2 linked regions of the Bdellovibrio bacteriovorus genome follow. The protein of the gene in region 2 interacts with the protein of the main gene of each other region in a pairwise test. Links are inferred from orthologs where the notes say so. Each region holds a gene or a part of one and is shown on either strand. Other genes may lie near its edges.

Region 1 (3,291 bases), 1.8 Mb from region 2 along the record:
AGCTGAAGCAGCTTATTTCATCTTCTTCAACAGACGCGAGTAAGCATCGGCATCCGCAGGCCTCGCCCAGTCGTGACCGACTTTAAGCAGATCCTCGTCGGTCACTTCAAGCCCCAGCCACTGAATGAAGTTTTCATCACAGATGAAGAAGTCTTTCTGGTATGGCAACAGATAGCCGCCATCCGATTCCAGATGGGCCCGGGCCTCGTCATAAGACGCATACCAGACTTTCCAGTAAGCGCTGTGACCCTTCTTGCAGAAGTCCACCTGGTTTTCCAGCGTGGCTTTCAGATCATTCCACGAGGCAAAACCCGCAGTCTTGGCAATCAGGGCAAAAGCATCCTTTAACTGAAAATCCTGACCGGCTTTCTGTTTGGCTTTTTGCAAAAGTTTGGCTTTGATTCGATACGATTCAAGGCGTGATACAGACATAGAACATCCTTTGGTCTTGTCGCCGTCCCCGCCCATGGCAACCAAAAGAATTAATTTTGATTTTTTGAAGACACGATTTAGATCGCATCACGAAATGAGATTCTCTTTTGCGGGTGCAGGCTTTTTCGCGAAGCCTTGAACCCAATATAATCGAAAACCGGAATTCCCGAAAGAGGAAATCTTAAACCCCGCTTCCAAGAGAGAAAAACCAAAATCAAATCAGCACCTTAAAGCTTATCCAGAACTTCCTTCAGAACGATCGCATGGTTAGTTTTTTCGTCCCGGGCGGCATACAGCAAAGTCACATTCCCATCCTGAGCCCGCTCGGCCAGCTCCGCCAGTTTATCGTGGGCTTCGGCGGATTTAAGTTCCTTTTTGTATTCTGTGCGAAACTCCCCGAACTTTTCGGGCTTGTGTCCGAACTCTTTGCGCAGCTCCGTGCTGGGACAGATTTCTTTCGGCCATTCACTGAATTTCAAATCTTCTTTTTTAATTCCCCGAGGCCACAGACGATCCACCAACACACGATAACCATCATCCTTACTGGGCTTTTCATACACACGCTTGATCTTGATCATAGTATAAGAATTTTACGCAACGCTTCTGCAAAAGTAAGCAGGTACCTTTTGGGGATGGGAAAAAACAAAAGCCCCGTCCTTTTGGAACGGGGCTTTGAGATTTAAAAAGCTGCTTCAGCTGTGGCCAAGCCACAGCTCTGCCGGCAGGGCCGAACTAGTGCTTGCCCTTTTTACCTTTTTTCGGAGCAGCATCTTCCGCTTCGATTTCAGTTGGCTCTGTGCCTTCGTGGTCTTCACCGTTGTTGCCGTTAGTATCAACCAAAAGTTTGCCGATACCGTTTGCCGCAAGGATCTTCTTACGAAGTTCAGTCATGTATTCCGGGTGCTCTTTCAGGAAGGTTTTCGCAGCATCACGGCCTTGGCCCATGCGCTCACCATTGATAGAGAACCATGCGCCGGATTTTTCAACCATGCCCGCAGTCACTGCCAGATCCAGAAGGTCACCCTCTTCAGAGATACCTTCACCGTACATCAAATCGAATTCAACTTTGGTGAATGGAGGCGCCATTTTATTCTTAACAACTTTCACCGCAGTACGGTTACCCGTCACGTCTTCACCGTTTTTGATCGCGCCCACACGGCGTACATCCAAACGAACAGAAGAAACAAGCGTGTTGGAACGGTTGATCGCCGCAGTCAATTTACGAAGAGCCTGGGACATCAAACGAGCCTGCAAACCAACGTGGGAATCACCCATGTCACCTTCGATCTCTGCACGAGGAACCAAGGCTGCTACGGAGTCGACAACCAATACGTCGATCGCGCCGGAGCGAACAAGAGTTTCAGTGATTTCCAAAGCCTGTTCACCAGTGTCTGGCTGGGAGATCAGAAGATCTTCCGTGTTTACACCCAGTTTACGAGCGTAGTTTACGTCCAACGCGTGCTCCGCATCGACGAAGGCAACAACGCCGCCTTTTTTCTGAGCTTGAGCGATAACAGACAAGCACAGAGTTGTTTTACCAGAAGACTCTGGTCCGTAGATTTCAACGATACGACCTTTTGGAAGACCGCCGATACCCAAAGCGATATCCAGGCTCAATGCACCGGTGCTGATCGCTTCAACGTCTTTAACCAAAGAATCGTTCGCGCCCAAACGCATGATGGAGCCTTTACCGAATTGCTTTTCGATAGTCGAAACAGCCAATTCAAGGGCTTTGATTTTTTCTGAGTTTGCTTTGTTGTCTACAGTAGCGTTTGCCATCTGTTATTCCCTCTCTCTCGTGACTATCGCCACGACGCTTTTTTACACTCCGACTCTGCCGGAGTACAAATTATTGTTTAAAAATCAGGCCGGGGGCCTTTTACTATTTCTTGTCGAGAACTTCTTTCAGCCAAGCCACTGCGTAGTCTACCGAAGTCATCTGGATGGATTTGCGATCGCCTGAAAAGAGTTCTTTTCGGGAATCTTCAAAACCCGGTCCAGCGATGGCAAAGCATACAGTGCCCACTGGCTTTGACGGTGTTCCACCTGTCGGACCAGCGATACCTGTGATTGCCACAGACCAATCAGTTTTAAGCTGACGACGCACTCCGTGCGCCATTTGACGAGCGACTGTCTCGCTCACCGCACCCTCTTGCATGAGAGTGTCTCGACGAACCCCCAGAAGATCCACCTTCGCCTCGTTAGAGTAAGAAACCACAGAGCCTAGAAATATGTCGGACACGCCTGGTTGCTCTGTTACAAAAGCCGAAAGTGCACCTCCAGTACAACTTTCCGCAAAACCCACTGTGAGTTTTTGGTCGCGAAGGGATCGAATGAGTTCTTGAAGCTTCTGATCGTTTGGCATCATTGACTGATCACCACGATCTGAGAGCCCAACCAATTGGTTTGAGTGTAGATCACTTGCATGATGAGGCTCGCAATTATCCCCGCGGCCACGTCATCGATCATCACTCCAAGTCCTCCTTGGATCTTCTTATCTAAATATCCTATGAATAAAGGCTTTGTGATGTCCAGCAATCTGAACAGGGCAAAACCGATTAAAATGGCCTGCCATGTCATAGGCATCCAAACCATGGTGATCAGAAAACCCAAAACCTCATCAATTACGATCTCTTTGTGATCATGACCGCCCTTGGAACGTTCGTAAGCCTCGCAGGCCGCAATTCCGACTGGGAGCAGCAAAATCACCGCCCCCATGTAAACCAAAGGACCCAATTTGCTTAAAAGAATGACAATTGGAATGGTCGCCAGGGTGCCCACAGTGCCCGGCCCTTTAGGAAAACGGCCCACACCAAACAGAGTCGCAAGTTGTATCAGAAAGTTTGTCACCATACCGAT
Region 2 (3,276 bases):
CGACTGACACTGAGACCCAGGGGCGACCAAAACGGAGACCAGATTTGAGTATTTTTAACGGAAAAAAAGCCGCGCAGTACATTTTCTTTGAGATGCTCCCGAGTTTTATTTTGGGATTACTGGTGTTCGTCTCCATTATTTTGATGTTCCAGGTTCTGCGTTTGACCGAATTTGCCCTGGTCCATGGCGTGGCCATGAAAACCATCGCTGAAATCATTGGTTACGTCATTATCTCCATGCTGCCGATTCTGTTCCCGATGGCTTTGCTGTTCTCGGTTCTATTGACCTATGGACGTCTCAGCCAGGATTCTGAGATCGTGGCCATGAAAGCCTCGGGCCTGCCAATGGGCACTTTGCTGCTGCCCGCCCTGGTTCTGGCCACTTTGGTGGGTGTTATTTCCGCGCAGATGTCCTTCAACATCGCGCCCTGGGGCAATCGTCAGTTCGAGGTTCTTTATTCCCGTCTGGCCAACACCAAGGCCGCTGCCATCATCAAGGAAGGCACCTTTGCCGAAGGCTTCTTTGACATGGTCATTTACGCCAACGAGGTCAACACCGACAAGGGTCTGCTGAAAAAAGTTTTTATCTATGACGAGAAAAACGGCGACGTGCCTTTGACCATCATTGCCAAGGCCGGCGAAATTGTTCCGGATCCCACACGTCCGGGACATGAGATTTTGCTGCAACTGAATCAGGGTGAAATCCACCGTCAGGCCAAAACCCATACCAAAATCAGCTTTGACACCTATGATGTGCGCTTCTCGGAACCACAGAACATCGAGGAAAAAGCCAAGTCACCACCCTCTTTGACTTTGGAAGAAGTCCGCAACCGCCTGAAAGAGGACATCAAAGACAAAGAAGTCCGTCGCACTCTGCAAAGCGAGTATCACAAACGCTGGGCCATCTCGGTACTTTGTATCGTCTTTGCGATGATCGGCGTGGGCTTGGGAACAACCACCAACCGCCGTGCCGCCAAAGCCGGAGGCATGATTCTTTGTATTGGGATCATCATCTTCTATTGGATTTTGTACGTGGCTGCAGAAGGTGCGGCACGCAGTGGTGCTTTACCAGCGGCGCTTGCGATCTGGACACCGAACGTTCTTTTTGCTGCTTTGGGTGTGGAAACTTTAAGAAGAAACTGGAACTAAGATCGGGCTTGAAAAATAGAGCGATGCAGTAGCATCCTTACTACCACGGTCGTCCCTGACCACATCGCCCCTCCCTTACTTCAAATGGTAGGGGCAATACCAAGAGCTTGCAAAAGGTTTTTTTAGATCATTTCATTTTTTTCCCAAGCATTTTGGTCACTTAGCAACCCCACTACAGGTAGTGTTGCGACTCAACTGTCTCACCTACCCCTGCTGGTGATATTTGTTCACCAGCATTTTCCGAATGGAAAAACATGAGCAAGTCTTGGGCATCGCGAACCGCCTGCGCACCGTCCATTAACAAATCCAGAGCGCCTTGAAAATGCGGATCCAAAGGATGACCTGGAACCACCCAAACCGGTCGTCCGATCTGCGCGGCCTGATGGGCGGTGATCAGCGTTCCACTGCGACGACGGGCTTCCACCAGCAGACTGGCCCGCCCCAACGCGGCGATCAGGCGGTTGCGATGATGGAAGAGATGTTTGTGCATTTTTTGCTGATGATCATATTCACTTAAGAAACAACCACCCTGCTCAATCACAAGCCCCATCCACTCTTTCAAGTTGGCGGGATAAACTTCACCCAAACCGGATGGCAGCACCACCACCGTCGGGCAGAACTTGCGCAAAGCCACACTGTGGGCCTTTTGATCGACACCGCGGGCACCGCCGCTGATGATGCAAGGCCTTTCCTGCTCGCAAAAAGCTCCCAGCTCTTTTTCCATCCACAACAGGGAATCCGCCGCCGGCTCCCGACTGCCCACCACCGACAGGGTTTTGGCATTCAACCACGCGGGCGAACCACGATAGCTCAGGGTCAGCGGCGGATCCGCCATCTGATAGCACAGTTCCGGGTACAACACTTCGCCATAGACGACAAAGTTCACCCCCTGCATTTTCAGTTGCAGACTTTCCTCGCAGTGTTTTTTGAACAGCTCATGGTTTTTCACCAGGGCGTCGGCCAGATCCGGAAACCGGGGGCGAAGTTCGGCCAGCACCTGATCGGCCGCAAGCCTTCCGGCACGGGCCAGCTCAAGATAAAGGGCGTGAACCCCGTCGCGCTCAACGGCGTACAGCGGGTGACTTTTTAAAATTTGCGAAATGGAATAAAGATCGTTCATAAGAAAAAAGGCCCTGCAATTTGCAGAGCCTTTTTGAAAGGGTCTTAAAAATCAAGATCGGAATCATCCAGTCCGCCATCCGGCGACGGAGCTTCTGCCGGAGTGCTCGGTGCATCTTCAAATTCCTTTTCAAAATCCTCATCCACCTTGGCCGGAGCTTCAACCACCGGAGCTTCACGCATGGCCTGAACCACCGGCTTGCCGACATAGTCGCCCACCAGGATGTTGTCGGAAGCTTTGATCACGTATGCGGTGGCAAAGTTTGGCGACACACGCACGATCTTCACCGAGCCCACCACGCGGTCATTCATCACCGCTTCGTTTTTCTTGTTGCGTACACGCTCATCCGCAAACACCGACAGCGTCTGGCCTTCCTGCAGCCCCGAAGCAGAACCACCATCCAGGAACACCAGAGTGCTGTTACCAAAGATGTTGCGCTTTTTATCGAACTGCCCGCCCATGATTTTTGCCCCCACGCCGGACACCAGCCCCGACGGCGTTGGATCAATCATCGGCAGTTTTCCTGGCGTCAGGATCGCGCCCACGTCCACCGGCTGAATGGCTTTTTTCACAATCGCGCGGTAGATATTCTGCTGGTCGTTCACTTTTTCCAGAACTTCGATTTCACCCTGCAGCTCGACCATTTGCCCCTGACGGTCTTTCACCAAAGGGTCTTTCACCATAGTCAGGTTTTTCTGGGCCACAAAGTCTTTGCCGCCATTGCTGTCCAAGCGCACATAGATGTACTGGAACTCACCAGCCGTCTTCATATCCATTTCAGTAGCCGTCACACGACCAACCCCCTGAACCGGAGCGTCCGCCAGATAGTATTCCAGATACTCAGGAGCAATAGGGAACTGGTTTTTCGGCAGCTCAATCTGAAGTTCCACCTTCGGGTCATTCATCGCGCCCATGCGATAGGATGGCAGACTATTGGGAAGATTCTTCAGCAGCGGAGCACGTTTTTTTCCACGCGGCAACACCACGGCATCACCCTTGGCTCCCGCT

What was found.
Region 1: the proteins of B9G79_RS06910 (region 2) and recA interact in binary tests that used the Bacillus subtilis proteins (3 or more experiments, as listed by UniProt). The link is inferred for Bdellovibrio bacteriovorus from one-to-one orthologs.

What each region holds. Positions count from the first base shown.
Region 1 is NZ_CP020946.1:3,286,165-3,289,455, forward strand. Bases 189-3,161 are described here. They hold recA (recombinase RecA), read right to left. Parts: upstream 2,212-3,161; coding sequence 1,165-2,211; downstream 189-1,164. Other genes in these bases: B9G79_RS15775 (glyoxalase superfamily protein), read right to left, coding at 189-432; B9G79_RS15780 (DUF488 domain-containing protein), read right to left, coding at 660-1,010; B9G79_RS15790 (CinA family protein), read right to left, coding at 2,315-2,800; B9G79_RS15795 (phosphatidylglycerophosphatase A family protein), read right to left, coding at 2,797-3,161. Outside these bases: more of B9G79_RS15775, read right to left, coding at 13-188; more of B9G79_RS15795, read right to left, coding at 3,162-3,213. UniProt on the Bacillus subtilis protein: Multifunctional protein involved in homologous recombination, DNA repair and competence.
Region 2 is NZ_CP020946.1:1,436,986-1,440,261, reverse strand. What follows is about bases 295-3,252. They hold B9G79_RS06910 (DNA-processing protein DprA), read right to left. Parts: upstream 2,269-3,252; coding sequence 1,321-2,268; downstream 295-1,320. Other genes in these bases: B9G79_RS06905 (LysM peptidoglycan-binding domain-containing protein), read right to left, coding at 2,313-3,252; lptF (LPS export ABC transporter permease LptF), read left to right, coding at 295-1,148. Outside these bases: more of lptF, read left to right, coding at 45-294; more of B9G79_RS06905, read right to left, coding at 3,253-3,276. UniProt on the Bacillus subtilis protein: Protein that helps load RecA onto ssDNA during transformation. Binds cooperatively to circular ssDNA, is able to bridge different segments of DNA. Favors the loading of RecA onto SsbA- or SsbB-coated ssDNA and formation of RecA-DNA filaments.